Regions from separate parts of the Methylobacterium indicum genome, predicted to be linked through region 3. Evidence: riboswitches for the same ligand, from Rfam matches in the RefSeq annotation. Region 3 holds a riboswitch; each other region holds the start of a gene.

Region 1 (7,521 bases), 1.1 Mb from region 3:
TCGGGCTACGCCACCGCCCTGCTGCTGCGCCTCGGGGCGGCCGAGGTGGTGAGCCTCGAGCGCTACGCGACGCTCGCGCGCAACGCCCGCTCGCGCCTCGACGCGCTCGGCTTCGACGCCGCGATGGTGGCGCTCGCGGACGGCCATGCGCCGCCGGAGGAAACCGGCGGGTTCGACCGCATCCTCGTCAACGGCACGCTGCGCGACCTGCCCGACTCGCTGCTGGCGCGCCTGAACCCGGGCGGGCGCCTCGTCGGGGCGCTCACGACGCCGGCGGGGCCGCGCCTCGTCGCCATCGCCCAGGAGGCGGACGGCCCGTGGCGGCAGGTGCGCGAGACGCCGCTGCGCATCGGCCCGCTGACGCCCGGTCTCGCGGCGGCGCTCTGACGCGCCGACGCGTCCACTCCCGCCACGGCCCCGCTTGATGAGCCCGAAACATCGCCCCGCAACGGAAGCTTAACCTGAATCCTGTTTGAATCCCGGTCATAGGGTTGCGTGGATGTACGGGTGCGTCGATGCGGGATCGCGGGGCAGGCAAGGGGATGCGGAGGCTGTCGCGCTTCGCCCTCATCGGGCTGATCGGGGGCGCCACGGCGGCCTGCAGCACCGATGCGGTGCGGCTCGATCCGTTCTCGAACCCGTTCTCATCGAGCGCCAGCGGGGAACCCGGGGCCACCGGCAGCCTGCCCGAGGGTGAGGCGCTGACGGCGCCGGTGCGCTCGGCGCCGATCCAGTCGCGGCCGCTGGCCGCCCCCCTGGCGTCGCCGGTCACGAGCCGCCCGCTGGCCGCCGCCCCGGTCCTGACGCCCCGCGTCGCCGCCGCGGCGCCGGTGACCGGCGGCCCGGCCGGCTGGTCGCCGACCGGCGGCACCACCATCACGGTCGGCGCCAACGACAGCCTGAACCAGATGTCGACCCGCTTCGGCGTGCCGGCCGCCGCGATCCTCCAGGCCAACGGCCTGTCGAGCGCCGCGCAGGTCACCGCCGGCCGCCAGATCGTGATCCCGGTCTACCACGCCGGCGGCGCGGCGATGAGCGCCCGCACGGTGCCGCCGGCGCCACGGATGCAGGTCGCCGAGGCCCGCCCCGCCGAGACCCGCGCCCCCGAGCCGGTGCGTCGGGTGGCCGAGGTCGCGCCCCGTCCCGAGCCGGTCCGGGCCGAGCCCGCCCGCCGCGAGCCGGAACCGGCCCGCAAGGCCCCCGTCCGCCCCGGCCAGGCCGAGGCGAAGCCGGTGGCGCCCGCCGCCGCCGAGCGCGCCGCCAAGCTCAACCTGCGCAAGCCCGAGCCGCGCGAGGAGGAGGAGCGGGTCGCGAGCAAGTCGCAGGCGAAGGCCACCGCCAAGGTCGCTGCGCGCCAGCAGGACGACGACGAGGACGAGAAGGCCGCCGTGAAGCCGAAGGCCGCCAAGGTCGAGGCCCGGAAGCCCGAGCCCAAGGTCGAGCACAAGCCGGAGCCGAAGGTCGCCGAGAAGGCCAAGCCCGAGGTGAAGAAGGTCGCCGAGCTGCACAAGCCCGAGCCCACGAAGATCGAGGCCAAGGCCGAGACGAAGCCCGAGCCCAAGAAGCCCGAGCCGAAGCCGGTCGAGGCCAAGGCCGAGATCAAGAAGCCCGAGCCGAAGAAGGTCGCCGAGGCGAAGCCGGAGCCGAAGCCCGAGCCGGCCAAGCCCGTGAAGGTCGCGGCCCTGCCCGAGAAGGCGCCCGAGCCCGCGCCGGCTCCCGCCCCGGCGGTCGCCCCGGCGGCGCCCGATCCGCAATCGACCTTCCGCTGGCCGGCCCGCGGCCGGGTGATCAACGGCTACGGCTCGAGCGGCAACGAGGGCATCAACATCGCGGTGCCGGAAGGCACGCCGGTCAAGGCCGCCGAGGAAGGCACCGTGGCCTATGCCGGCAGCGACGTGAAGGGCTACGGCAAGCTCGTCCTGGTGCGCCACGCCAACGGCTACGTCTCGGCCTACGCCCATAACGGCGAGATCGACGTGCGGCCGGGCGAGAAGGTGAAGCGCGGCCAGACCATCGCCAAGTCCGGCGCGTCGGGCAACGTGACCTCGCCGCAGCTGCACTTCGAGATCCGCAAGGGCGCCACCCCGGTCGACCCGATGCCGCACCTCGCGAGCAACTGAACGTCGATCGAGGGTGAGGAAGAGCGGGGCGCGCGAGCGTCCCGCTTTTTTCGTGACCGACATCCACTTCGTCGGAAAATGCTCTAGCGGGACGCGCCCTCCCCGAGTTCCGCGTCCATCCGCGCCGCCAGGGCGAAGAACCGCCGCCGCACCTCGGCCGAAAACGGGTTCTCGCGCTCGATCGCGTGGTAGACCTCCGGGGCGTCGTGCCGGACCATGCCGACCGCCTGCATCACCAGGTCGAAGCTGCGGGTCGTCATCCGGGTCGGCAGCGGCTCCATCGCCACCAGCACCTTGGCGATGAGGTGCGTCAGGCCCTGCACCGCCGCCGCCTCGCGGTCATGCGCCTCCGGCGTGGTCAGGATCACGGTGAGGCCGAGGGCGCGGCGCAGGAAGGCGCCGACCCGTCGCGTCCGGCCGCCCCGCACCGGGCAGAGCGCGATCTTGAGCCCGCGCAACCCGTCCCGCGCGCTCTGCGGCCCGAAGAGCGGATGGGTGGCGACGATGTCGATGTGGGCCGGCAGCCCCGCCCGCATGATCTCGGCCGGCCGCACCTTCACCGAGCCGACATCGAGGACGAGGGCGCCCGGCCGCAGGTGGGGAGCGATGTTCTCCACCACGGCGGCGAGGGTCGCGACGGGGGTGGCGAGGATCACCACCGGGCAGGCGGCGGCCTCGGCGAGCGTGGCGGGCGCGGCGCCCGTTTCCGCGATCGCACCCGCGGGCACGAACGGGTCGTGGACGCGCAAGTCGGCGTGCGGCCCCAGATGCGCGGCGACGAGGCGTCCGAAGGCGCCGAAGCCGATCAGGCCGATCGAAACGGGAGGATCGAGGGAAAACGGCACGGGAAGACCTCGGGGATGGGCGAGGTCGGCGGGCCTGGACCTTGGGGGGAAAGCCTCAACCGCCGACACGTCGCAGCGGTTGAGAAATGACGAGCACTCCGCCGCTTAAGGCTGCGGCGCGGGATAGAGTCCGGTCGGGAGGGCGCTGGTCATGGCCGAGCCTGTAGCTCCCGCCGGCCGGCGCCGTCAATCGGGCTCTGCCCCGTTAGAACTCGATACCCTCCTGCGCCTTCACACCGGCCGTGAAGTGATGCTTGACGAGGGTCATCTCGGTCACGAGATCGGCGGCGGCGATCAGCTCCGGCTTGGCGTTGCGGCCCGTCACCACGACGTGCAGGTCGGGCCGGCGCCGGCTCAGGGCCTCCACCACGTCCGCCAGCGGCAGGTAGTCGTAGCGCAGCGCGATGTTGAGCTCGTCGAGGACGAGGAGCCGGATCGCCGGATCGGCCATCAGCGCCTCGGTCGTCGCCCAGGCGGCGCGGGCGGCGGCCACGTCGCGGTCGCGGTCCTGGGTCTCCCAGGTGAAGCCCTCCCCCATCGTGTGCCACTCGACCTGGTCGGCGAACCGGTCGAGGGCGAACCGCTCGCCGGTCTCCCAGGCGCCCTTGATGTACTGCACCACCCCGACCCGCCAGCCGCGGCCGAGCGCCCGCAGCATCAGCCCGAAGGCCGCCGTCGATTTGCCCTTGCCGGGGCCGGTATGGACGATGAGCAGGCCCTTCTCGATGGTCTTGCCCGCCACTTCGGCGTCCTGGACCGCCTTGCGCTTCTCCATCTTGGCGCGGTGGCGCGCCGCCTCGTCGTCGCTCATTGCGTCTCTCCCTTGATCGTCATGGGCAGGCCCGCCACCACCAGCACCACCCGGTCGGCGAGCGCGCCCAAGCGCTGGTGCAGGCGGCCGGCCTCGTCGCGGAACCGGCGGGCGAGCGCGTTCTCGGGCACGATGCCGAACCCGACCTCGTTCGAGACCAGCACCAGGGGCCCGGGCGCCGCGGCGCAGGCCGCGAGCAGCGCCGCGACCTCGGCGGCGAGGTCGGCCTCCTCGTCCAGCATCGCATTGGTGAGCCAGAGCGTCAGGCAATCGACCAGCACCGGCCGGCCCGGCGGCGCCCGGCGGATCGCCCCGGCGAGATCGCGCGGCGCATCCACGGTCTCCCAGGGCGGCGGTCGGCGGGCGCGGTGCAGGGCGATGCGCTCGCGCATCTCGTCGTCCCACCCCTGCGCCGTCGCGACGTAGAGCCAGGGGCCGGCCCGCGCCGAGACCAGCCCCTCGGCATAGGCGCTCTTGCCCGAGCGGGCGCCACCCAGCACCAGGGTCAGGCGCGGCGCGGCGCGGGTCTCGTCCGGCACGGAACTCTCCTCGGGCGCGGGGGTCGGGTGGAAATCCATCGAATGGGGGGTGTCGGGGGACGGGGCGGCGATTGCAAGCCCGCAGGCGAGCCGCTAGGGTCTTCGCGACGGTGCCTCGGTCACGAGGTGAAAAGGGAACGCGGAAACCGGGATCGTTCCGGCCTGCCGCGGCTGCCCCCGCAACTGTGAGCGGACGATTACGGCCCGCCATCGGCCACTGGAGCGATCCGGGAAGGCGGTGGGCCGGTGTTGAGAGCCCGCGAGCCAGGAGACCTGCCGTCATCCTTTCCTCTCGACGCCGCCGGTGGGGCGGCAGGAGTTTCGTCATGGTCGCGATCACCCGTTCCCTCTCCCCCGCCCTGGTCGGCGAGCGCCTGAGCGCCGTCCTCCTGGCCGCCACCCTCGGCGTCGGTCTGCTGTTCGTCTCCGGCTTCGCGCCCGTGGTCGCCCTGCACAACGCCGCGCACGACTGGCGCCACTCCGCCAACTTCCCCTGCCACTGACCAGGGACTGACCGAACGCGGCTGCGCGGCCTGCGCCCTTCACGGGGTGCGGGCCCGTTTCCCGTTGGTCGTGCAGGGGATCCCATGACGAAACGACTGCTCGCCGCGGCCCTGGTCGCCGGCTTCCTGGCCGCCTGCGTGGCGTCCGTGCTGCAATTCGCCCTCACCTCGCCGCTGATCCTGGCGGCGGAGAAGTACGAAACGGCCGAGACCGCCGGGCCGGCTCTCGCCGGCAGGGCCTTGTCCAACCCGCTGATCGTGCTGGCCCATGCCGGACACGACCAGGCCGGCCACGACCATGGCGGCGAGCCGCAATGGCAGCCCGCCCCCGGCCTGCCGCGCCTCGCCTTCACGGCCCTCGCCACCCTGGTGAGCGGCGTCGGCTACGCCTTGCTGCTCGGCGCCGTCCTGGTCGCGACCGGCCGCACCGTGACGCCGGGCGAAGCGCTCAAGTTCGGCATCGGCGGCTTCCTGGCCGCCGGCCTCGCTCCCGCGATCGGGCTGCCGCCGGAACTGCCCGGCATCGCCGCGGCGGGCCTCGAATCGCGCCAGCTCTGGTGGGTGGCGACCGCCCTCGCCACGGCGGCCGGCCTCTACCTGATCGCGATCCGCCGCGGCCCGGCGGCGATCGGCATCGGCCTCGCCCTCCTCGTCGCGCCGCATGTCTGGGGCGCGCCGCACGGGCCGGAAGAAATCTCCGCCATGCCGCCGGTCTTCGCGGCGCAGTTCGCCGCCCGGTCGCTCGCCATCGGCTTCGCCTTCTGGGCGGTGCTCGGCCTCGCCTTCGGCTGGGCCTGGGGCGCCGTGGCAGGGCGGACGGGGCATCCCGTCCGCAGCGGGGTGGCGGCATGAGTGATCCGGTTGTCCTCTACGTCTGCACCACCTGCCGCGACGCCGCCGATCCGGCCGACGGCCCCCGCGCCGGGGCCCGCCTGCATGACGCGCTGGCCGCAGCGCTGGCCGCCCGGCCCGGCGCGCCGGTCACGATCGAGCCGGTGGAATGCCTCTCGGTCTGCAAGCGGTCCTGCACGGTCGCGGTCGCGAGCCCCGGCCGCTGGACCTACGTCTACGGCGACCTCGACCCGGCGACCTCCGCCGACATCATCCTCGACGGCATCGGCCTCTATGCCGGGACGCCGGACGGAATCGTGCCCTGGCGCGAGCGTCCGCAGGAGTTCCGCAAGGGTGTCGTCGCCCGCATCCCTCCCGCGCCGGTGAACGCATGACCATCCTCAACAAGATCCCCTGCACCATCGTCACGGGCTTCCTCGGCGCCGGCAAGACGACGCTGGTGCGCCACGCGATCGAGCACAACGACGGCCGGCGGCTCGCCATCATCGTCAACGAGTTCGGCGATGTCGGCTTCGACGGGTCCCTGCTCGCCGAATGCGGCATCCCGGGCTGCGACGCCGACGCGGTGGTGGAGTTGCCGAACGGCTGCATCTGCTGCACCGTCGCCGACGACTTCGTGCCGGCGCTCAACACGCTCCTCGACCGGCCGGAGCCGCCGGAGCACATCCTGATCGAGACCTCCGGCCTCGCCCTGCCCAAGCCCCTCGTCCAGGCCTTCAACTGGCCGGCGATCCGCTCGCGGGTGACCGTCGACGGCGTGGTGGCGGTGGTGGACGGCCCGGCGGTGGCCTCGGGCGCCTTCGCGGACGATCCGGAGGCGCTGGCCGCGCAGCGTGCGGCCGATGCCAGCGTCGACCACGAGAACCCGCTGGAGGAGGTCTTCGAGGACCAGCTCCTCTGCGCCGACCTCGTGGTGATGAACAAGTCCGACCTCCTCGACGAGGGCGAGCGGGCGCGCGTCCGCGCCGAGGTCGAGGCGCACCTGCCGCGTGCCGTCAAGCTCGTCGAGACCGCCCACGGGGCGCTGGATCCCCGCGTGCTGCTGGGCCTCAACGCGGCCGCCGAGGACGACCTCGCGGCCCGGCCCTCGCATCACGAGACGGAGGAAGACCACGATCACGACGACTTCGAGAGCGTGGCGATCCCCGTCGCGGCCGCGGGCTCGCCCGAGGACCTCGCCGCCCGCGTCGCCAAGGCGGCCGAGGTCGCCGGCGTGCTGCGCATCAAGGGTTTCTGCGCCGTCGCCGACAAGCCGATGCGCCTCGTCGTCCAGGGCGTGGGCCGCCGCGTCGCGCACCACTACGACCGTCCCTGGCGCCCGGCCGAGCACCGCGACGGCACGCTGGTGGTGATCGGGCTCACGGGCTTCGACAAGGCGGCGGTGACGGCGGCGCTGAAGGGCTGACGGAAACGGTACGCCGGTTCCGGCGTACCGGGTCTCGCAGACTGCGACGGGCCGTCCATGCCGGGAAGAAGCGCGGATCGTCCCCTCTCCCCGTCCGCGGGGAGAGGAGGGACCCACGCTTTACTTTCGAAGCGCGATGCCTGACGCCATGGCGTCGGGTTGAGGCCGAACCTCGACTGTCGAAACCCCCAGCCCCGGAGGGCCATCCCATGTCGGAGCCGGCGCCGCGGCCCTGGAGCGTGCAGGAGTTCTTCTCCTGGCAGGAACAGCAGCCCGAGCGCTACGAGCTGGTAGGCGGGGTGCCGGTGCGCCTGATGGCGGGCGCCCGGAACGTCCACGACGACATCGTCGTCAACCTCGTGGCGGAGTTCCGCACGCGCCTGCGCGGCACGCCGTGCCGGCCCTTCACCGGCGACGGCAGCGTCGAGACCCTGCCCGGCCAGATT
Region 2 (7,521 bases), 2.6 Mb from region 3:
CGGCCGAACCGCGCGAGGAAGACCCGGTGCGGGCTCAGGGCGACGAGGCGCGGCCCGATCGGGTTGCCGGGCGAGAAGAGCGGCTGCCCGGCCCCTTCCCGCAGGCAGGCGATGACCTCGGGGTCGCGGCTGCGCAGGCAGGCGTCGATGGCGAAGAGGTCGAGGCCGAGATCGAACAGCACCCCGTCGCGATCCTCGGGGCGGGCCGCCTCGTGGTCGGGGCCGAGCTCCGTCACGACGCCGCGCCGGTTCATGGCGCAGGCCCCTTCGGGCAGGCAGAGCGCCACGGCGTGGTTCCAGCCCGAGGCGCTCGCCGTCTCGTAGGCGACCGGGCGCAGGTCGGGATCGGGCCGCATCGCGATGGCGCCCCGGGCCGTCGCCATCCCGAGGCGATCGTCGGGCAGGGCCGAGACCGGTTCGTCGGGATCGCGCATGAACTCCGCGATCGCCCCGAAACTGCCGAGGCTCCAGGCGGTGCCGGGATCGCGCAGGGCGTCCCGCAGCAGCGCCGCGACGGCGTCGCGGTCAGGAACGGTCTGGCGCTCGAACGGGGTCTCGGCCGGATGGGTCATGGTCGTCCTCCCGGGGGTGCCCGGCGCGATGCCAGGGCAGGATGTAGGGTGAGCCGTCGGCATGGGTGCCGCGCAGGACCGCGATGCCGAAGGCCTGCCGCAGCAGCGGGTCCGTCAGGGCGAGGGCGGGCGCCGCGTCGGCGACGATCCGGCCCCCATGCAGCACCACGAGCCGGTCGCAGAAGCGGGCGGCCAGGGTGAGGTCGTGCAGGACCGCGACGATGCCGGTCCCGGTGCGGCTGGTCGCCCGCAGGAGGTCCATCGCGTCGAGCTGGTGGGCCGGGTCGAGGGCGGTGATCGGCTCGTCGGCGAGCAGGATCTCGGCCTCGACCGCGAGGGCGCGGGCGAGCAGCACCCGCATCCGCTCGCCCGACGACAGGCTCGGCTCCGTCCGCTCGCGCAGGTGGGTGACGTCGACCCGCGCCATCGCCCGGGCGACCGCCGCGTGATCGGCCTCGCTCAAGGGGGCGAAGGCCCGGCGATGCGGCAGGCGCCCGAGGGCGACGACCTCCGAGACCCGCATCGGCCAGCCGATCCCGGCCGACTGGACCAGGAGGGCGAGGCGGCGCGCCCGCTCGTCCCGGGAGACCGCGCAGAGGGGCCGGCCGTCGAGGAGAACCCGGCCGGCGGAGGGCGGCACGAGGCCGGCCAGCGCGCGCAGGAGCGTGGTCTTGCCCGCGCCGTTCGGGCCGACGAGCCCGACGAACTCGCCCTCTCCCACCGACAGCGACACCCCGTCGAGGATAGGGCGGCCCTGCACCCGGACCCGGAGATCGTCGGCGGACAACCTCATCGGCCGTCCCCCCGCCGGACCAGCAGCGCGATCAGGAACGGGGCCCCGACCAGGGCCGTGACGACGCCGAGCTTCAGCTCGGGCCGCGTCGGGACGAGGCGCACGAGGAGGTCGGCGCCGAGCACCAGGGCCGCGCCGAGGAGCCCGCTCGGCCACAGGCTCGGCGTCGGCCGGGCCCCGACCAGCGGCCGCACCAGATGGGGAACGACGAGGCCGACGAAGCCGATCGCCCCGCTCACGGCCACGCCGCTGCCCACCGCGAGCGCCGCCCCGGTGACGATGCGGAGGCGGACCGAGACGAGATCGAAGCCGAGGCTCGCGGCCGTGTCCTCGCCGAGCGCCAGGGCATCGAGGGCGCGGGCGGTGGAGAGCATCAGGACCCAGCCGATCGCCATCAGCGGCAGGCAGAGCCGGACGTGATCGAGGCTGCGGTCGGCGAGCGACCCCATCAGCCAGAACACGATCTCCAGGGCGGCGTAGGGGTTGGGCGCGAGGTTGAGGACGAGCGCCGTCAGGGCGCCGGCGAGGCTCGACAGGCCGATCCCGGCGAGGATCAGCCCCTGCGTGCCGGTGCCGCGGGCGGCCAGCACGACGATGCCGAGCGCCGCGAGGGCGGCCCCGGCGATGCCGCCGAGCGGCAGGGCCAGCGACAGGCTGCCGGCGAGCCCGCCATGGAACACCATCACCGCCCCGAGGGCGGCGGCCGAGGAGACGCCGAGGATGCCCGGATCGGCCAGCGGATTGCGCAGGTAGCCCTGCATCACCGCCCCGGTCAGGCCGAGGCTGAAGCCGACGAGCGCGCCGAGGAGGGCGCGGGGCAGGCGCAGCTCCATCAGCACCAGGGCGGGAAGGGTGGGCCGGCCGGCCCACGCATCGCCCAGGGCGGCCGGGAGATCGAGGGCGGCGTAGCCGACCGCGACCGAAGCGAGCGTGAGGAGGCCGACGAGGAGGCCCAAGCCCGCGACGAGGCGCCGGCTGCGGGTCTGCGGCGTCATGCGTGTCACGGGGGGCGTCATGGGGGGCGTCATGGGGCGCGCTCCCTCGCCGCCGCCGCGAGCCGGGCGACGAGTTCGGCGATCTGCGGTCCGGGACAGGTCCACAGGCGGTTGGGAATCGCAACCATGTGCCCCTGCCCGCGCAGCCTCTCGAGGATCGGGTGGTGCAGCAGGGCATCGGCGAGGGACGGCGTGCCCGTCTCATTGGCGTCGACCACGACGAGATCGGCATCGGCCAGGGCCGCGGCTTCGAGCGGCACCGATCCGGTCCGGTCCCGGCCGATCGCGGCGGCGACGTTGACGAGGCCGGCGGCCCGGATGATCGCGTCGCCGAGGGTCCCGGGCGAGACCGTGAAGGCGTTCGGGCGCAGGACCAGGACGCGCAAGGAGCGCGCCGCCGGCACGACCCGCGCGAGGCCGGCGTCGAGCGCCGCCACCATGGCCTCCCCACGATCCGGATGCCCGACGGCCGCCGCGACCTGGCGGATCTGGGCCCGCACGCCGTCGAGATCCGCCGGCACGCCGAGTTCGAGCGGCGGGATGCCGATCCGCTGGAGGAGCCCCACCGTGGTGCGGGTGGTGAAGGCCCCGGCGACGACGAGATCGGGTTTCAAGGCGACGATCTCCTCGGCGAGGCCCCGTGTGACCGGCACCCCGGCGGCCTCAGCCGCCACGGTCGAGCCGCGGGAATCGCCCGCGAAGGCGGTCACCGCCGCGACCTGCGCCCGGTCGGCGAGCCGCAGCACGAGCTCGTCCGCGCAGAGGTTCAGCGAGACGATCCGCATCGGCCGGACCGGCGCGGCCGGGTTCTCCCGGGCCACGACCGGAAAGGCGGCGAAGGCGGCGGCCAGTCCGGCCGCGGCCCCGAGGCGGCGCAAGGCCCGCATCCGCGCCCTCTAGAACGCGGTCACGCGCACGCCGCCATAGACGGCAAGGCCCGCGCCGAGGAAGCCGGTCGGGTTCTGGTAGCGCTGGTCGAACAGGTTATCGATGCGGGCAAACAGCGTCAGGGTGTCCGAGTAGGCGTAATTGGCCGAGAGGTTGACCAGGGTGAAGCCAGGGTTCTTCAGCCGGGGCACCGAGAAGTCGCGGTTACCGTCGACGAACGCGCCGATCGCCACCAGGGTGCCGGTGAGGGTGAGCTGCGGCACCGGGTTCCAGATCGCGGTGGCGCTGACCTTGTGCCGGGGCCGGCGCAGCAATTCCTGGTGGGTGATCTCGTCCTTGGTGACAGTGTTGGTGTAGTCGACCCGGCCGCTCAGGGTATCGGTGAGCGTGACCGCAACGAAGCTCTCCGCCCCGTACGCCACGGCGCGGCCGACATTCACGCTGGTCGAGAAGGTCGGGAAGTACGCGGTCTGGATCAGGTTGCGGAAATCGGTCTCGAAATAGGTCGCGCCGACGAGCACCCTCTCGCCGAGGGGCTGCTCGAAGCCGGCGTCGAACCCGAAGCTCTCCTCGGGCCGCAAGGCCGGGTTCCCGAAGAACCGAAAGTCCGGATAATCCTGGTAGAGCTGGCTCAGGGTCGGCGGCTTGAAGCCGGTGCCGACGCTGCCCTTCAGGCGTGTCTCCGTGGTGGGCAACGTGTAGCTCGGCGCGATCCGAAAGGTGGTCGCGCCGCCGAACTGGTCGTTCGCGTCGTGGCGGATGTTGGCGACCAGGAAGGCGCGGTCGGTGATCGCCGATTGCAGCTCGGCGAAGCCGCCGGTATTCCCGTTCGATCTGTCGATGCCGGTGGCCTGGAAGCGCTCGTCCTCGCGCTGGGCCCCGAACAGCAGCTGGTGGCCGGGGGCGAGCTGGACGTCGCCACGATAGTCGAAGCGGGTGCGCTCGCCGAGCGTGGTCGAGGACGTCGGCGGCGCGAGCGGGTCGAGCGGTCCGGCGAACAGGCGGTCGAACGTGGCGTAGTTGGCCCCGAAGACGTTGTGGAAGCCCGGCAGCGGCGTCCACTCGGCCTCGCCGCGCATCAGGAGCTGCTGCTGGTCGTTGAGGTTGCGGTAGGGCGTCGGCCGATAGGGAAAGCCGCCATCGGCCTGGTCGAGATAGGCGCTGTCGGAGAAGCGCAGCAAATAGTTCAGGCGGAAGGTGTCGGTGAGTTGCGCGCCGAGCTTGGTCGAGACGGATCTGATGTCGGTGAAGGCGGTGCGCAGCGGCACCCCGGGCGGCAGCACGTCGAACGGCGTGACCGGCAGAGCGGCTTGGCGCAGGTGCTGCACGGAGAACGCGTAGTCGACGATGCCCGACGCGCCCGACAGCCGGCCGCCCTGGTTGAACGTGCCGTACGATCCGGCCTCGGCAAACGCCGTGACCTTCGGCGGTCCCTCGCCGCGCCTGGTCACGAAGGAGATGACGCCGCCGATGGCGTCGGCGCCGTAGAGGCCGCTCTGCGGCCCGCGCAGCACCTCGAGGCGGGAGAGGTCCTCGGTCTGAAGCTGGCTGAAGTCGAAGGAGCGGTTCGGCGTCGAGGGGTCGTTGACGTCGATGCCGTCGATCAGGACCTTGACGTGGTTGGAGTTGGTGCCGCGGATGAACACGGAGGTCTGGCCGCCTGCACCGCCGGTCTGGACGACGGTGAGGCCCGGCACCTGCCGCAGGGCCTCCGGCGCGGTGCGGATCTGCTGGGCCTGGAGCACGTCCGAGGTGAGCACGGTGACGCTCGATCCCGTGGTGGCGATCGGCGTCGGCACACCCGTGGCCGAGACGGTGATTTCGGAGAGCGCGATCGTCCCGTCACGCGTAGGTGGGGCATCGGCGAAGGGAGCAGCGACCTGCTGCGCGAGGGCGGGCCTGCAGAGCAGGCCGGGGATCGCGCAGGACAGCGCGAGCGCACGCCAGAGGGCGGGGCGGACGGGACGGGACACGGGCTTCGAGCCTCGGGAGACGGCAGTGGCACGTCACCGCGAACGAGGCCTCGAACCGTCATCCCGCGACAGGATAACGGCCTTCGGACACCCATCAGAACACCCCGTCTGACGCGTTTCGCGTGTGACCACGGCTGACGGCAGGTCTCCTGGCTCGCGGGTCAGTGCCTGCCACCGTCTTCCCAGGTGTGAGTCACCCAGTGACGTAAGGTGGTGGAAGGCTCGCCGCTCACAGTTGCGGGGGCAGCCGCGGATTCGGCTCGCGCCTCACCGCATTCCCTTTCTCGTCCCCCGAAAGGGAACCGTCACCCTCGTCCTCCCATCTCGTCCTCGGGTGGTCAACCGTCATTCCGACAGAACCGTGCCGTTGTTGCGCACGGGGCGCATCGTGCATCCCCTGCGAGATTGCGTCGATTCCGATGTCATGTCGCAAGGTTCGTGGGACGACGTCAATCATGCCGGACATGCCCACGGTCGACACATGGCGGGTTCGGAGTGTCTGTCGGCAGGTTCGGGCTGTCGATTCGGGCTTGGATCCTATCGATCCTTGGAAATCGGGTGTCGCCGGCCCCGCTCGCGCACGGGGTACGCGGATCCTGCGGCAAGGCCCGGTGTCGACCGGGAGTCGCATCCGGCCGAGATGGATCGTCCGCGGCGCCCGTTATTGTCCGACAGGCACCTTTCCCGTATCGGACGTTCAGGCCGATGCCGGGCCAGGCGCATCGAGTTCCATAACCTACCTTATGCGAATGACCGATGGAGGGCGAGGCTGGAACGCTTCTGCTGACGCGATGAATGGCTTACGCTCCGGTTGTCCGGCGAGCGGGAGACCGTCATCGGCTGCTCAAACCCTCGGGCTCGGTGCTGCGGCCGGCTCGGGGCCCCCGCCCTTCCGTCGTGTTCCGGATCGCCGGTGCCGGGCCCGGCGTGCGGTCACGCCATGCCGAAGGCCGGCAGGAGCGCGTCCATCTCCGCCGCCCAGGCGGCGGCCAAGTCCTCGTTCGTGCGGCGGCGCAGGCCGAAGCGGCGGAGGGTATCGAAGCGGGCCGATCCTTCGCGGCCGAAGCTCGCGGCGATGCGCGGGCGCCAGAAGGCGACGCTCCGTCTCGCCTCCGCGCACCCGCTCTCGGTCGCCACGATCCGGATCAGGCCTTCCTCGCCGAGCCCGGCGTGCCGCGCCTCGCGCGGGGCGATCTGGCGGAAGACGTCAGCGAGCGGCGCGTAGGACAGGTGCGAGAATTCCTGCAGCTGGACGCCGACGGCCCGGCCCATCAGCACGTTCATGACCACGGCATCGACCCAGCCCTGCAAGGGATAGTGGAACACCGAGAGGCGCATGTCGGAGCCGTGACGCGCCGCCCCGAGATCGGCGTCGCGCGGGAGGCGGGCCGCCCAGGGATGGTGCACCGCGTAGCGGGCGGTGTCGGCCCCGAAGGTCCCCATCAGGGTCAGCACGCGCTCGGCGTGGTCGGTCTTCTCGAGCACGATCCGCGCGGCCGCGATCCGCGCCTTGAGGCCCGGTGCCTCGTTGATCATCGCGGCGAACCCGGCCGAGCCCGCGAGCTCGCTGTCGACGAAGGTCGCCATCAGCCGGAGCAGCTCGCCCCGGTAGCGCGGCGGGACGTTGGACGGGTTCGTCAGGACGCCGCCCTGCCGGAGATATTCCTCGATGTCCATCGTCTCCGGCACGCCGTCCTCCCGGCCCGTGATCTACTGGTCGAAGCTCACGACGAGCGTGTCCGTCGTCGGATAGCACTGGCAGGCCAGGACGTAGCCCTGACGCACCTCGTAATCCTCGAGGGCGTGGTTCGTGAGCATCTCGGCCTCGCCCTCCAGCACCTTGGCGCGGCAGGTCGAGCAGACGCCGGCCTTGCAGGCGTAGGGAGCGTCGATGGTGTTGGCGAGCGCGGCATCGAGCAGGCTCTCGCCCTGCTTCGGCATCCGGAACGTGCGCGTCGCCCCGTCGAGGGTCACCGTCGCTTCGCATTGCGCGTCGGCGGCCGAGGCCGTGCTCGACGCCGCGCGCGCCCGGGCCCGGCCGGGCTGGCCGGAGGCGAAGAGCTCGAACTTGATCTGCGCGTCCGACAGCCCGTGCTCGCGGAGCGACGCCGCGATCGCCAGCATCATCGGTTCGGGCCCGCAGATGAAGGCAGTGTCGACCGAGCCGATATCGATCCAGCGCGAGAACAAGGCGGCGCATTTTTCAGCGTCGACCCGCCCGGTGAACAGGTCGATCTCCTGGGTCTCGCTCTCGAGGACGTGGACGATCGAGAGCCGGCCGAGATAGGTGCTCTTCAGGT
Region 3 (7,521 bases):
GATTGGCTGAATACCGTTTTCAGATCGCATTAAAATCCACGGCTTTATTGCGGCGCCAACGAAGCAAGAGGCGGCTCTCGATCGGCGCGCCCGGGCCTCGGTGGACAAGCCCGTCCGCCGCGGGCTCGGCCACCGTCAGCCGCGAGGCTGAGGCGGCGATGCGCGACGACGAGACCGACACCGAAGCTCCGGCCGGACCGACGCCGCGATCGCGCGGCCGGCCCGACGGACGGGGCGAACTCGACACCGAGACCCAGCGCCGCCTCGGGCGGGCGCTGCGAGCCCACTATGCCGACCTGCTCAACGCCCCGGTGCCGGATCGGTTCGCCGCTCTGCTCGCCGGGCTCGAAGCCGCCGCCGCGGGAGGCCCGGCCCCGCCGGACGCGCCCGCCGTCGAGCCCACCGGCCAGGAGGACGCGCGATGACATCCGCGATGACACAGGTCGATCCCGAGATGCGCGCGCTCCTGCTCGGCGCGATCCCCGCCCTGCGCGCCTTCGCGTTCTCGCTGACCCGCGACCTCGACCGCAGCGACGACCTGGTGCAGGACACCCTGGTGCGGGCCTGGACCAAGGCCGACAGCTTCACCCCCGGCACCAACCTCTATGCCTGGCTGTTCACCATCCTGCGCAACCTCTTTTATTCCGAGCAGCGCAAGCGCCGTCGCGAGGTCGAGGATGCCGACGGGGTGATGGCCGGCCGCCTCACGGCGCTGCCGGACCAGGAGGCGCGGGTCGAGCTGTCGGCCTTCCAGGCGGCCCTGAGCACCCTGCCGGCGAGCCAGCGCGAGGCGCTGGTGCTGGTGGGCGCCCAGAACTTCACCTACGAGGAGGCGGCCGAGATCTGCGGCGTCGCGGTCGGGACGATCAAGAGCCGGGTGAGCCGGGCGCGCGGCCGGCTGATCGAGCTGCTCGGGATGACCGGCCCGGACGATATCGGCAGCGACGGTGCGACGCTGGCGGCGATGGGTCATTCGTGACCCGGGACGCCCGGCTGGGAGCTTCAGGCGGCCGCCACCGCGCGGCGATCGTCCGGGGCGGCGGGCCGGGACGCCGCACCCTGGAACACTTTCCCAGGCCTCGGGGTTTCGATGACCCGACGGCAGCCGTGCGGCGCTGTCCGTCAACCCGTGGAGTTGGCCGATGCCCCGCCCCTACGAAGCCGTCGCGGATGCGATCCGCACCGCCCGCTCGATCGTCATGCAGGAAGGCTCCGCGATCGCCGTGGCCGCGCGGGCGGGCGACGATGCCGCCCTCGAGGCCGCGAGCTGCGACCTCGTGAGCCGCATCGCCCAGGCGATCCTTGATGCCGAGCAGGAGGCCATGACCCGCAACCTCGTGGCCGCCGATCCGTTCACGACGCGCCGGCTCAGCGCCTGAGGACAGCCGTCGCGCCGGGCACCGAATCGGTTGGTCGGCGGTTGGTGAGGGATCTATGACTCGTCTCGACGCCGCCGATCTCCGGGGCGTGGGACGAGGTCTCGGATGAGTGAGCATCGCCGCGCCGCCCGGAGGTCGAGGCGCCCGTCGCGAGGTCGCGTGATCGCGGTCCTGGCCCTGCTCGGCCTCGCCGGCCCGCCCGCTCATGCCGAGGAACCTCTCGCCGAGAAGCATCGGGCCGGCGAAAACCTGCATCTCGTCCTCGCGACCGCCACGCCGGGTGGCGGGTTTCCGGCCTATGGCGAGGCGCTGGCGGCGGCGATCCGGGAGGTGAACCCGGACATCACCCTCGATCTGCGGGCGAGCAAGGGCTCGACCGAGAACCTCGACCTCCTGCGGAGCGGGCAGGTCGATCTCGGCCTCGTCCAGGGCGAGTACGCCTACGAGGCCCTGGCCGGGCAGGGTGCCGCGCCGGCGATCGCCGTGGTCGCCCCGGTCTACGCGGCGCCCGGCCTGTTCGTGGTGCCGGCGGACGGGCCGGTCACGGCCTTTACCGATCTGCGCGGCCGGCCGGTGGCGCTCGGGACCCGCAGCTCCGGCCTCACCGCCATGGCCCGCACCATCCTGCGCGGCGCCGGGCTCGACCCGGAGCAGGACATCCGCCCGATCCTCCTCGACCATGCCGGAGACGGCCCGGCGATGCTCCGCGACGGGCGCGCCGCGGCGCTGTTCGGCGGCGGCACCGGCTGGCCGGGCTTCCGGGCGGTCGCGCAAGCCCCGGGCGGGGCCCGCTTCCTCGGTCCGCCGGCCGGCGCGATTCCGGCGATCCTGGCCGCGAGCCCGTCCCTGCGCCGCATGACCGTGCCGCCCGCCACCTTCCCGGGCCAGACCGAGGCGATCGACACGGTGGGGTCCTGGAGCTTCGTCCTGGGCAAGCCCGGCCTCGATCCGGCGGCCGTCGCCCGTCTCGTCGCGGCGATCGACAAGGCGAAGCCGGCGCTCGCCCGGCGCCTGCCGAACGAGCGGCCGAGCGATCCCCGGGACCTCGCGGCCGCCGTCCCGGCGGAGTGGCTCCACCCGGCCACGGCCTCCTACCTGCGACAGACCGACCAGCCCTGACCCCGACGGCGCGCAACCCCGTGTGTTTCCACGGACACAAAGCGCGCAACGTTATTACAATTCGCATCTGGCATATTGCTGCCGCCGGACTGTCATGGCATGGCTGTTGCCGCCAAGGTTCCCCGGGCGTCATGCCCGCGGGCTAAGAGGGAACTCGGTGAGCTCGTCGCGAGCGATGCCGAGGCTGCCCCCGCAACTGTGAGCGGAGAGATCCCGCCGCCGACGGTCACTGGTGCGCTGCACCGGGAAGGCCAGGCGGGAGCGACGATCCGCGAGCCAGGAGACCTGCCTTCGGTACGCGCCGCGTTTCGGCGCGGTCACGTCCTGCGGGCGGTGCGGCCCGGGGGAGCGCCCGGATCCGGCTGCCGCGCGACAGGTGCGGGGCAGGGCCCGTCGCTCGCTCGAACCGTACGGCACGGCAACTTCGAGTGTGTTTCGTGAGAACCCGTTCGCGTCTCCCCACCCCCGCACGCTCCCGCCGTCGTCATCCCGGCGCCGCCCTGGCGGGCGCGATGGCATTCGGCCTCGCGGCACAGCCGGCGGGCGCCCAGGAGAGCATCGCCCTCGACGAGGTGGTGGTGGAGGGGGCCGCCCCGGCGCCGGGCCGGCCGATACCCGCGAGCACCGCCGCCGGCACGATCGGCCTCATCGGTCCGAGTGCGGGCTTCCGGGCCGACCGGGCGGTCAGCAGCACCAAGACCGACACGCCCCAGCGCGACGTGCCGCAGGTCGTCACCGTGGCGCCGCGGGAGGTCATCACCGATCTCGCCGCCACCCGCGTCGATCGGGTCCTGACCTACACGCCGGGCGTCGCCCTGCAGAACAATTTCGGCGGGCTGACTATCTTCAGCTACGCCATCCGGGGCGTGACCACCTCGGAACTGTACAAGAACGGATTCCCGCTCAACCGCGGCTTCCCGCCGCCGCCCGACACCCAGAACGTCGAGCGGATCGAGGTGCTGAAGGGTCCCGGCGGCGGCCTGTTCGGGCGCAGCGACCCGGGCGGCCTCGTCAACATCATCACCAAGCAGCCGACGCGCGAACGCTTCGTCGAGATGGGCGGGCTGTGGGGCTCGTTCGAGGAGGTCCGCGGCACGGTCGATTCCGGCGGTGCGCTCAACGAGGACGGCACGCTCCTCTACCGCTTCAACCTCGCGGCCGGGCGCCAGAACAGCTTCCGCGATTTCGTCGACGGCGACCGGCTGTTCGTCGCTCCCGTCGTGAGCTGGCAGATCACGCCCGACACGAAAGTGACGGTCGAGACCGAGTTCCTGCGCAACCGCACGGTGTTCGACCGCGGCGTCATCGCGATCGACAACCGGCTCGGCTTCCTGCCGATCTCGCGCTTCCTCGGCGAGCCGGGCCAGAGCATCTACCAGACCAACGACTCGATGCAGATCCGGGTCGACCACCGCTTCGACGCCGACTGGCAGATGCGGCTTGCCACCTATCTCAACTCCAACTCGCTCACCGGCGAGGCGGTCGAGGTGCGGGGCATCGCCGCCGACAACCGCACCGTCCTGCGCGACCGCAACTACCGCAACTACCGCGCCGACATCGCGCTCGGCCAGGCCGAACTGGTCGGGCGCTTCGACACCGCCGGGATCGGCCATACTTTGCTGCTCGGCTTCGAGCGCGAGAGCACCGACGGCACCTACCAGCAGATCCGCTCCAATACCCGCCAGAACCCGTATTCGCTCGACATCTACGCCCCGGTCTACGGCCGGCCGCTTCCGAACTACACGCGCCAGACCAACGGCTTCGAGCAGGTCACCAACACCGCGCTCTACGCCCAGGACCAGATCGCGCTGTCGCCCGAGTGGAAGGCGATGGTCGGCGTGCGGTTCGATTTCTTCGAGCAGGCGTTCCGCGAGCGCACCACCGGGGTCCGGAACGACCAGACCTACTTTGCCGCCACGCCCCGCGCCGGCCTCGTCTACCAGCCGCTGCCGGAGCTGTCGCTCTACGCCAATGTCGGCACGAGCTTCCGGCCGAATATCGGGCCGGACGCCGCGGCCTCGTCGTTCAACGGCCCGTTCGCGCCGGAGACCGGCCTCGGCTACGAGGTCGGCACCAAGCTCGACCTCTTCGGCGGCGCCTTGAGCCTGACCGGCGCCGCCTTCCGGGTCGAGCGCCAGAACGTGCTCACCGCCGATCCCAACAACAGCGGCTTCTCGATCGCCGCCGGCGCGGTGCGCAGCCAGGGCTTCGAGTTCACGGCGGCCGGCCAGCTCTCGCCCTCGGTCAAGGTCCTGGCCGGCTACGTCTTCGCCGACGCTGTGGTCACCAAGGACAACGTGCTGCCGGTCGGCGCTCCCCTCATCAACGTGCCGCGCCATTCCGGCAGCCTGCTCGCGGTCTACGAGGCGCAGGAGGGCCCCTGGAAGGGGTTCGGCATCGGCGGCGGCGCGCGGGCGGTCGGCGAGCGGGCCGGCGACGCGAATGGCGGCGCGTTCCGGCTTCCGGGCTACATCGCCGTCGATGCGCTGGCCTATTACAAGTGGGAGAACTTTCGCTTCGGCCTGAACGTCGAGAACGTCTTCGACACCACCTATTACGCGAGCTCGCTCAACGTCTTCCGGGTGTTTCCGGGTACGCCGCGCCGCTTCACCGGCACCCTGTCGGTGCGGTTCTGATGGGCATGCCCGTCCGCCGGGGCGATGTGGGCGCGCCCGCCCGCCGGGGCGATGCCGGCCGGGACGCCGCCGCCGCCCGCGCCCGGCACTACCGCCAGCGCCTCGCCCCGGTGCTCGCCGCCATCACGGCGGAGGCCGGGGCGACGCCCGAGGGCATCGCCGCGTCCCTGACCCGGCGGGGCATCCCCAAGCCCCGCGGCGGCCGGGTCTGGACGCCGCCGGACGTGCGCCGGCTCCTGTCGCGCCTCGCCGACGAGACCGCCTCGTGACCACGGGACTCCGCCCGCCGCGCATCGCCGCGATCGACGCCCTGCGCGGCCTCGTCATGCTGCTAATGCTGGTCGACCACGTCCGGGAGTTCTTCTTCCTGCACGCCCAGGTCCGCGATCCGATGGACCTCGCCGTGACGCCGCCGGGCCTCGCCGCGACGCGGCTCACCGCGCATCTGTGCGCGCCGGTCTTCCTGCTGCTCACCGGGCTGTCGGCCCACCTCCATGCCGGCCGCCACGGGCCGGGGGCGACCGAGCGCTTCCTCCTCACCCGCGGCCTGTTCCTGATCGTGCTCGAGCTCACGCTCGTGAACCTCGCCTGGACCCGGAGCCTGCTGCCGCCGATCCTCTACCTGCAGGTGATCTGGGCGATCGGGCTCAGCATGATCGCGCTCGCCGGTCTGATCCGGCTGCCCCGCCCGGTCCTGATCGCGGTCGCGCTCGTCCTGATGCTCGGGCACAACCTCCTCGACGGAATCGTGCTCCCGCCCGACCACCCCGGCATCATCCCGTGGTCGATCCTCCACCAGCGCGGCTTCATCCCGCTGCCCTGGGGCGTCGCCCGCACCTCCTACCCGGTCCTGCCGTGGATCGGCGTCGCAGCCGCGGGCTTCGCGCTCGGGCCGTACTACGCCCTGGAGGCGGGGGCTCGCCGACGCCGGCTGCTTGCCCTCGGGGCCGCCGCGATGGCGTCGTTCCTCGTGCTGCGGGGCCTCAACGGCTACGGCGATCCGACGCCGTGGCGGGCCGGGACGGATCTCGGCGCGACCATCCTGTCGTTCCTGAACCTCACCAAGTACCCGCCCTCGGCCGACTTCCTGCTCGCGACCCTGGGCATCGGCCTCGTGCTGCTCGTGCTGCTCGAAGCGCTGCCGGCTTGGCGGCTGGCCTGGCTCACGGTGTTCGGCGGCGCGCCCTTGTTCTTCTACCTGGCGCATCTCTGGCTGCTGCGCGGGCTCCACGACCTCCTCGTCGCCCTCGGCTTCGGGGCGGGGGGCCGGGTCTCGGCGGGTTCGCCGTGGCAGCTCTGGCTGATCGCGGCGCTCCTCGCCGTGCCGCTCTACGGGGCCTGCCGGTGGATGGTGGGGGTGAAGCGAGGCGGGCGCCACCCGGCGCTGAGCTACCTGTAGGCGCAGGCTCGACGCCTGCCCCCGCCCATGTGCCGACCGTCAGTGCAGCGCGACGATCTCGCTCTCGCGCACGGCGCGCTCGCCCTTCATCGACCGGATGCGGTAGGCGGCCTCGCCGCTGCGATCCTCCGGCATCAGCCGCACGACCTCGAACACGTCGATGTCGCTGGCGAGCGCGTCGGAGATCCCGGAGCGCACCATCCGCACCTGCTGGTGAAGCTTGAACTTGTACGGCATCGGGCCGGTCCCTTCCTGATTGACGTGGGGCCGGGGCAGCCCCCGGTGCCGGGGATCAGCCCCGCTTGCGCGCCTTGCGCGCCTTGCGTGCGGCGTAGCGGGCGTCGCGTGCCGCCTTCTGGTCGATCTCGCGTTGCTCGGCTGCGACCGCGGCTTCGGCGGCGAGCCGGATCTCGTCAGCTGCAGCGATCTCGCGCTGACGGGCCTCCTCGGCCCGGGCCTCGGTTTCGCGGATGAGCCGCTCGGCCTCCTGGACCGCGCGCTCGGCGTCGCGCTCGGCCTGGCGGGTGGCCCGTGCCTCCGCGACGGCCTGGCGCTCGGCGCGGCGGGCGATGAGGGCCGGATCGTCGGCGGTGCTGCGGGACTGGAATCGGCCGAGCATCGCCCGCCGGGCCGCCGCGGCGGTACCGAGGCGATCGCCCAGGGGGGCTTCCTTGAACTTGCCCATCGCTCAGACCCGGCTGAGGGCGAGGGAGCGGATCGGGCGCGAGAACCGGTCGGCGAGGTGCCAATGCAGCTCCCGGACCGAGTGGTAGCGGTAGGTCCGGTCGATCAGGTGGCTGACGTCGCGCGGCGAGCCGCCGACATGCTGCCAGATCTGCTGGACCTGAAACGTGGCGGGCTCGATGCGCGCCTGGTCGGGACGGGAATGGGAACTGAACGTGAAATTCACTCAGGAACAATCTGCTGGAGGTCGGGCCCGCGCCGCGGCGCGGGACGAGAGATGCGGCTGAAGCCACCCGCATCCCGA
Region 4 (7,521 bases), 760 kb from region 3:
CCAGCCGAGCGGGCCGGCGCTGCCGGCGAGAAAATCGGTCACGGCGGGGTCCGGTCAGTCGCGGCCGATCAGGTCCTGGAGCATCGATTCCTGGCTCGGCCCCGGCGGGGCGGCGATCTCCGGCTGCCCGGGCCGCGGCGCGACCGAGGCATCGACCGGATGCCCTTCGAGGAGGAGGCCGGCGGCGAGGATCGCCAGGGCGAGGGCGACGAGCCCGAGCGGCCCCGGGCCGCCGGAACTGAGCGGGATGCGCGGTGGCATGGGTGGCGTCCTCCGGTTGCGACACCCTGAGCTTGGGCGGCGGAGGAGGGGGTAACAAGCCGTAAGGGACGAACGTTGCCTTCGTGCGGGCCGGAGGCCCGGGCGGGCCGGAGGCCCGAGTAGGCCGGCCCGGGCCCGGCGTCAGGGCGTGGAAGGTCCGGCGAGGTCCCGCAGCAGGACCATCGCCTCCTCCACCCGCGCGGCCGGCACGAAGAGGTGATCGTGATGGAAGGCCGAGACCGCGTTGACGGCGAGGCCGGCCGCCGCGAGGCGCGCCGTCACGGCAGCGAGGAATCCGACGGCCGACAGGGAGGAATGGACCGCCAGCGTGATCCACCCGCACGGGAAGGCGCCGGCGAGCCCGGCCCGCGTCGCCTCGTCCTCGGGCAGGATCAGGGTCGTGCCCTCGGCCTCGCGAAAGCTCATCACGGGGGCGAGTCCCGCCGGCACCGCGCCGTCCCGCAGGGTGACGAAGACGTAGGTGCCGGGCCGCCGCTCCGGCCGCATCCCGGCGAGGAGCCGCGCGAGGTCGGCCTCGCCGCTCATATCGCGAGCGGGCCGAGCACCCGGCGCAGGTCCGCCGGCAGGGGCACCGGGCGCTGCGTCGCCCGGTCGACGTAGACGTGGACGAAGTGTCCCTGGGCCGCGGCCTCCTCCTCGTCCTCGCGGAACAGCCCGACCTCGTAGCGCACGCTCGACGTGCCGAGATGCGCCACCCGGATCCCCGCGGTCACCCGGTCGGGAAACGCCATCGAGCGGAAATAGCGGCAGCCGGTCTCGACCACGAGGCCGATCACCGCGCTTTTCGCGATGTCCAGGGCGCCCTCGGCGATCAGCACGCTGTTCACCGCCGTGTCGAAGAACGCGTAATAGACCACGTTGTTGACGTGGCCGTAGACGTCGTTGTCGGCCCAGCGGGTGGTGATCGGCACGAAGCGCCGGTAGGCGGCGCGGGTCTCGGGGGGCGTGCGGCCGCTCACGGGCTGTCTCTCGGTCACGATCGGAATGGCCGAGCCTAAGCAGATTTCGCCGAAGTGGACACCGGTTCGGCGGCAAAAATCTGCGACACAACAAGAATCGGAGCGGGCGAAGCGTTGGCCTGCCGACGCAAGTCTGCTTGGGCCGGCCCGGCGCCGCCGATCAAGGTCGCATCACGCACCGAACGTCTCCGGGTCCGGCCCCATCCGCCCCGCCGGGTCGTCGAGGGCCGTGATCCGCGCGAGGTCGTCGGCGTCGAGGGTGAATCCCGCGACGTCGCGGTTCTCGCGGATGCGGGCGGGCGTCGCGGATTTCGGGATCGCGACGTTGCCGATGTCGAGCTGCCAGCGCAGGACGACCTGGGCCGGGGTGCGGCCGTGCTTCTCGGCGATCGCCCGGATCGCCGGATCGTCCAGCACCCCGCCGCGGCCGAGCGGGGCCCAGGCCTCGGTGACGATCCCGGCCTCGGCATGGAAGGCGCGCAGGGCGGTCTGCTGGAAGCGCGGATGCAGCTCGACCTGGTTGATCGCCGGGGTCGAGCCGGAGGCGTCGATGACGCGCTCGAGGTGCTCGACCGTGAAGTTCGAGACGCCGATCGAGCGGGCGCGGCCATCCTCGCGCAGGCGCATCAGGGCGCGCCAGGTGTCGAGATAGGCGCCGCGCTGCGGCACCGGCCAGTGCACGAGGTAGAGATCGACGTGGTCGAGGCCGAGGCGGGCGAGCGAATCCTCGCAGGCCCGCAGGGTCTCGTCGTAGCCGTGGCGGTCGTTCCAGACCTTGGTGGCGACGAAGATGTCTTCCCGGTTCAACCCGGAGGCCGCGATGGCGCGGCCGACCCCGGCCTCGTTGCCGTAGACCGCCGCGGTGTCGATCGAGCGGTAGCCGGCCTCCAGCGCCGCCCCGACGATCGCCGGCGCCTCCTCGTTCTCGAGCCGCCACACCCCGAAGCCGAGCTGGGGGATGCGCTTCCCGTCGTTCAGGGTCAGGACGGCGTCGGACATGGGAACACTCTCGGCGGGGCCTAACAGGGGCTCGCGCCCCTGCAGGGGTGCGAGCCCCTGATCTGGGTCGGGGCCCGCCGAAGTCGAGCCGGAGGCCTGGCGCGTCCCGCCTACTTCACCAGCGGGCAGCCGCCGTCGGCCATCGGCCGGAAGGCCTGGTCGCCCGGCACGGTGTCGAGGAGCTTGTAGTAGTCGTACGGACCCTTGCTCTCGGCCGGGCTCTTCACCTCGTACAGGAAGACGTCGTGCACGGCGCGGCCGTCCTGGCGAACCGTGACGGTGCCGAAGAGCGGATCGGTGATCGGCTTCTCGCGCATCGCCGCCACGACCTTCTCGCCCTCGATCGTGCCGGTGTCGCGCACCGCCCGGAGGTAGGCCAGGGTCGAGGAATAGACGCCGGCATGGTTCTCGGTCGGCATCCGGCCGTTCATCCGCTCGGCGAAGCGCTTGGCGAAGGCGCGGGTGCCGTCGGTGCGGTCCCAGTAGAAGGCGCTGGCGAGCTGGAGCCCCTGCGCCGCCTTGAGGCCCAGCGCATGGGTGTCGGAGAGCTGCACGAACAGCGCGGCGAGCCGCATCTGCGGCATCACGCCGAACTCCGCCGCCTGCTTGACGGCGTTGATCATGTCGGCGCCGGTATCGGCGAGCGCCAGCACCTGCGCGCCCGAGCCCTGGGCCGAGAGCAGCGGCGAGGCGAAGTCGCCGGCATTGAGCGGGTGCTTGCTCGAGCCCTTCACGGTCCCGCCGGCGGCCTTGAGCGCCACGGTCGCGTCGCGCTCCAGCGCGTGGCCGAGCGCGTAATCGACGGTGACGAAGTACCACGACTTGCCGCCGCGCGCGGCGATGGCCCGCGCGGTGGCGGAGCCCTGCGCCCAGGTGTCGGAGACCCATTGCACGGTGGTCGGCGCGCAGGCCTTGCCGGTGAGGTCGGAGGTCAGCGCGCTGGAGGCCAGCGCCACCCGGTGCCGCTCGCGCATCAGGTTCGAGACCGCCAGCGCCACCGCCGAGTTCGGCAGGTCGACGATGGTCGAGACGCCCTCCTGGTCGAGCCAGCGCCGGGCGGTGGCCAGCCCGATATCGGGCTTGTTCTGGTGATCGGCCGAGACGACCTCGACCTTCAGCTCGCCGGCCTCCTTCGAAAAATCTTCGACGGCGAGCTGCGCCGCCGTGACCGAGCCGGTACCGGCCTGGTCGGCGAAGGGCCCGCTCATGTCGCTGAGCACGCCGATCTTGATCGGCGCCTTGGCGTCCTGCGCCAGGGCGGAGGTGCCCGCGGAGGTGCCCAGAGCCAGCGACAGGGCGAGGCCGGCGAGACCGGCGGCCCGAGAGCGGAACGACATCGAGGGATCCTCCCAGGGAGTTTCTTGTCAGAGCTTATTCGCGGCCCGCGCGGGCCGTTCGGGCTTCTGTATGTCAGGGGTGCGGGGCGGCGTCGATGCGGGATCGCGCGGCGTGGTTGAGAAAGCTGAGGGGTGCATCGGCAGGGTCCGTCGCGCCGTTCGCGTTCGCATCTCGCGGGGTCGGAGACGGTTGCTCCTTCGTTGCCGAATGGCTAAGCTCGCCGCCGACGGTTCCCTCCGGGGATCAAAAGGGAACGCGGTGAGGGCTCGCCCGAGGCCGCGGCTGCCCCCGCAACTGTAAGCGGCGAGCTTTCCATCACGAACGTCACTGGGAACCAGCAACGGTCCCTGGGAAGACGATGGACGGCGAGGACCCGTGAGCCAGGAGACCTGCCGTCAGCCGTGGTCACACGCGAGCACGTCGGGCGGGGTGTCCCGATGGGTGTCGAGGCGCAGGCGAAGAGCCTGCGTCGCGCCGTCGTTCGCGGTGACGTGCCACAGCCGCGTCACGTCCCGCATGTCCTCCGCCCTCCTTCCGTCACCCGCCGGTTCGGTGCACGGCCCGCGTGCCGTCCCATTACGGCGGCGGCGCGGAAGGACGAAATGTGACTATATAACGTTACATTTTCGATGGGCTCGGATAGGGACGAGGCGCACGCCTGCCCCGGAACTCCGCATGTCCCCCCGTCGCGTCTCCCACCTCGTCCCCGTCGCCGCCCTCGCCGCTCCGCTGCTGGGCGCAATCCCCGCACTGGCCGACGAACTCCCGCTCGATGCCATCGACGTCGCCGGCCGCCGGAGCCGCGAGGTGGCGGCTCCCGGCCTCAACCTCGCGACGCCGGCGCGTTCCGGCAGCCGCCTCGGCCTCACCCCGCTCGAGACCCCGGCGAGCCTCGACGTCATCGGCGGCGAGACGATCCGGGCCCGGGGCCAGAACACCGTCGAGGAGGCGGTGACCCAGAACGCCGTCGGCATCACCAGCGTCGCCGGGCCCGGCAACGGCAACCTGTCCTTCGCCAGCCGCGGCTTCGTCGGGCCGAGCTCGGTGCAGCAGCTCTACGACGGCACCCGGCTCTATGTCGGGGTCGGCACCGTGACCTTCCCGTTCGACACCTGGTCGGCGGAGCGGATCGAGGTTTTGCGCGGGCCCGCCTCGGTGCTCTACGGCGAGGGCGCGATCGGCGGCATCATCAACGTGGTGCCGAAGAAGCCGGTCTTCGCCGCGATCGGCGAGGCGCGGGCGGCAATCGGCTCGGACGGCGTGGGGCGGCTCGCCCTCGACAGCGGCGGCCCGGTCGGCGAGGACCTGGCCTACCGGATCAACCTCAGCGGCAACCGGGCCGACGGCTGGGTCAAGCCCGACGGCGATTTCCGCAACCTCGCCCTCTCGGCGGCGATGACCTGGCGGGTGACGCCCGACCTGACCGTCAGCCTCTCGCACGATCTCGGCTACAACGAGCCGACCCGCTACTGGGGCTCGCCGCTCGTCGGCAACCGGGTGCCCGACCGGCTGCGTTTCACCAACTACAACATCCGGGATTCGCAGATCGCCTGGTTCGACAACTGGACGCAGCTGCGCACCGAGTGGAACCCCACCGCCGACATCACGGTGCGCAACACCGCCTACCGGCTCTCGACCGAGCGGCACTGGCGCGACGTCGAGCAGTACACCTACCAGCCGGCGACCGGCCTGATCGGCCGCAGCGACTACATCGAGATCTTCCACCACGAGGAGCAGATCGGGAACCGGCTCGACGCGACGTTCCGGGGCAGCCTGTTCGGCTTCAAGACCAGCACCGTCGTCGGCTTCGACGTCAACCACATCGCGTTCCGGCGCGACAGCAATGCGCCGTTCGGCGGCGAGAGCGCGGTCGACCCGTTCAACCCGGTCCCCGGCTCCTTCATCAACGTAGCGGGCACCCGCACCGACATCGTGTCGCGCACCCGCCAGGCCTCGGTCTTCGCCGAGAACCGGCTCGAATTCTCGCCCCAGCTCGCCCTGGTGACGGGGGTGCGCTACGACGCACCGACGGTGGCGGTGAACCGGCCGCTCGCAGGGGCCGCGTTCGAAAAGACCTTCGACTCGACGAGTTTCCGGGTCGGCGCCGTCTACACCCCGGTTCCGGATTTCGCGCTCTACGCGCAATACGCCACCGCCGCCGACCCGCTCGGCAGCCTGATCACCACCAGCGTGCCGCAATCGCAGTTCCGGCTCGCCACCGGCGAGCAGGTCGAGGCCGGCGCGAAGGGCCTGTTCGACGATGGCCGCGGCGAGTGGACGGTGGCGGCCTACCACATCGCCAAGGACAACCTGCTCTCGCCGATCCCCGGCCGGCCGACCGAGGTGGCGCAGGTCGGCAGCCAGTCCTCCCGCGGCGTCGAGGTCGCCTTCGCCTACCAGATCTCGGACGCCTGGCGCATCGAGGCCAACACCGCGCTGCTGAAGGCCCGCTACGACACCTTCTCGCAGAACACCGATGCGGGCCTGGTGTCGTTCGCCGGCAAGGTTCCGGTCGACGTGCCCCAGCGCGTCACCAACGTCTGGCTCGCCTACGCCTTCGCGCCGGGCTGGGTGGCGCGGGTCGGCGTCAACGATGTCGGGCCGGTGTTCAGCGACTTCGCCAACACGGCCAAGCGGCCATCCTACACGCTGGTGAACGCGACGCTCGACTGGCAGGTGACCCCGACCTCGCGCCTGTCGCTGCGCGGCTACAACCTCACCGACCAGATCTACGCGGTCTCGGGCAATCCCAATTCCTGGCTGCTCGGCCGGCCGCGCTCGGTCGAGCTCGCCTACCACGTCGTGTTCTGATGCGGATCGCGATGTCGGGGCCGGCGACGAAGGCGGCGGTCAAGCGGCTGAAGCGCTGGCTGCATCTCGGCCATCGCTGGCTCGGCATCGCCACCGGCCTCCTGATCCTCCTCTGGTTCGGATCCGGCCTGGTGATGCTGTGCGTCGGCTTCCCGACCCTCACCGAGGGCGAGCGGCTCGGTGCCCTGCCGCCGCTCGCCCCCGCCGGGGTGCGGATCACCCCGCAGGCGGCGGTCGAGCGGGCGGGCCTCGCGCACTTCCCCACCCGGCTGACGCTCGCGATGCGGGGCGGGGAGCCGGTCTACTGGATCACCGATACCGACGGGCGCCGGCGGGCCCTGTCGGCGGCGACCGGCGATCCCGTGCCCCGGCTGACCGCCGAGAGCGCGACGGCGCTCGCCGCCACCCATCCGGCGGCCCGCGCCGTCACCGATCGCGGCACGGTGACCCGCGACCAGTGGACGGTGACGGCGCGCTACGATCCCTTGCGGCCGTTCCGCGTGGTGGCGCTCGGCGATCCGGCCGGGACCGAGCTCTACCTGTCTGCGGCGACGGGCGAACTCGCCCTCGACACCACCCGCACCGAGCGGGTGTGGAACTGGCCCGGCGCCGTCACCCACTGGATCTACCTGACGCCGCTCCGCGCGCGGGCGGGCCTGTGGCAGGACGTGGTCCTGTGGGTCTCCGGCATCGCGCTCGCCGGAGCCGTGAGCGGCTACGTCCTCGGCTTCGTCCGGCTGATGCACGACCGGCTGACGCCCTATCGCGGCTGGGCCGCCTGGCACCACCTCGCCGGGGTGGCGGGAGGGCTCGTCGTCGTCACCTTCCTCCTCAGCGGCTGGCTGTCGATGAACCCGCGCGGCTGGTTCGGTCCGCGTGGCGCCGATGCCGCCATGCGGGCGGCCTATGCCGGGCAGACGGCACCGATCTTCCCCCTCGGCCTCGACGCCCTGGCGCGGGCCCCCGCCGGCACCGTCGCGCTCGACTTCGCCTGGATCGGCGGGCGGCCCGTCATCCTCGCCTCCGGCCCGGGGGGCACGGCGCCGTGCTGCGGCACCGCGCTCCCCCCGGAGGCGATCGTTACCGCCGCCCGGGCGATGCTGCCGGGGGCGCGGCTGCGATCGGTCACCCG

The links. A riboswitch is a leader RNA that binds a small molecule or an ion and turns the genes downstream of it on or off. The one in region 3 is predicted to bind cobalamin.
Region 1: another riboswitch for cobalamin. It lies ahead of miv_RS15460 (CbtB domain-containing protein); the one in region 3 lies ahead of miv_RS10090 (TonB-dependent siderophore receptor).
Region 2: another riboswitch for cobalamin. It lies ahead of miv_RS28590 (TonB-dependent receptor plug domain-containing protein); the one in region 3 lies ahead of miv_RS10090 (TonB-dependent siderophore receptor).
Region 4: another riboswitch for cobalamin. It lies ahead of miv_RS06575 (TonB-dependent receptor); the one in region 3 lies ahead of miv_RS10090 (TonB-dependent siderophore receptor).

Annotation. Positions count from the first base shown of each region.
Region 1 covers NZ_AP024145.1:3,302,091-3,309,611, forward strand. Annotated here, with positions in the region: gene miv_RS15435 (protein-L-isoaspartate O-methyltransferase family protein) at 1-387, shown strand, start outside; gene miv_RS15440 (peptidoglycan DD-metalloendopeptidase family protein) at 543-2,120, shown strand; gene miv_RS15445 (prephenate dehydrogenase/arogenate dehydrogenase family protein) at 2,204-2,965, opposite strand; gene cobO (cob(I)yrinic acid a,c-diamide adenosyltransferase) at 3,171-3,776, opposite strand; gene cobU (bifunctional adenosylcobinamide kinase/adenosylcobinamide-phosphate guanylyltransferase) at 3,773-4,285, opposite strand; cobalamin riboswitch at 4,407-4,610, shown strand; gene miv_RS15460 (CbtB domain-containing protein) at 4,642-4,818, shown strand; gene miv_RS15465 (CbtA family protein) at 4,903-5,670, shown strand; gene miv_RS15470 (DUF1636 family protein) at 5,667-6,044, shown strand; gene cobW (cobalamin biosynthesis protein CobW) at 6,041-7,075, shown strand; gene miv_RS15480 (Uma2 family endonuclease) at 7,285-7,521, shown strand, end outside.
Region 2 covers NZ_AP024145.1:6,157,806-6,165,326, reverse strand. Annotated here, with positions in the region: gene miv_RS28610 (DUF6925 family protein) at 1-572, opposite strand, end outside; gene miv_RS28605 (ABC transporter ATP-binding protein) at 526-1,365, opposite strand; gene miv_RS28600 (FecCD family ABC transporter permease) at 1,362-2,393, opposite strand; gene miv_RS28595 (ABC transporter substrate-binding protein) at 2,390-3,247, opposite strand; gene miv_RS28590 (TonB-dependent receptor plug domain-containing protein) at 3,257-5,221, opposite strand; cobalamin riboswitch at 5,344-5,543, opposite strand; gene miv_RS28585 (Phenylacetic acid catabolic protein) at 6,155-6,910, opposite strand; gene miv_RS28580 (2Fe-2S iron-sulfur cluster-binding protein) at 6,932-7,521, opposite strand, start outside.
Region 3 covers NZ_AP024145.1:2,170,478-2,177,998, forward strand. Annotated here, with positions in the region: gene miv_RS10070 (NepR family anti-sigma factor) at 159-425, shown strand; gene miv_RS10075 (sigma-70 family RNA polymerase sigma factor) at 434-979, shown strand; gene miv_RS10080 (hypothetical protein) at 1,143-1,379, shown strand; gene miv_RS10085 (TAXI family TRAP transporter solute-binding subunit) at 1,539-2,498, shown strand; cobalamin riboswitch at 2,597-2,805, shown strand; gene miv_RS10090 (TonB-dependent siderophore receptor) at 3,011-5,134, shown strand; gene miv_RS10095 (hypothetical protein) at 5,134-5,403, shown strand; gene miv_RS10100 (acetyltransferase domain-containing protein) at 5,460-6,533, shown strand; gene miv_RS10105 (hypothetical protein) at 6,573-6,770, opposite strand; gene miv_RS10110 (DUF6481 family protein) at 6,826-7,218, opposite strand; gene miv_RS10115 (hypothetical protein) at 7,222-7,443, opposite strand.
Region 4 covers NZ_AP024145.1:1,411,979-1,419,499, forward strand. Annotated here, with positions in the region: gene miv_RS06545 (sulfite exporter TauE/SafE family protein) at 1-42, opposite strand, end outside; gene miv_RS06550 (hypothetical protein) at 55-261, opposite strand; gene miv_RS06555 (ACT domain-containing protein) at 403-807, opposite strand; gene miv_RS06560 (acyl-CoA thioesterase) at 804-1,241, opposite strand; gene miv_RS06565 (aldo/keto reductase) at 1,413-2,240, opposite strand; gene miv_RS06570 (ABC transporter substrate-binding protein) at 2,351-3,577, opposite strand; cobalamin riboswitch at 3,789-3,989, shown strand; gene miv_RS33685 (hypothetical protein) at 3,974-4,096, opposite strand; gene miv_RS06575 (TonB-dependent receptor) at 4,254-6,389, shown strand; gene miv_RS06580 (PepSY domain-containing protein) at 6,389-7,521, shown strand, end outside.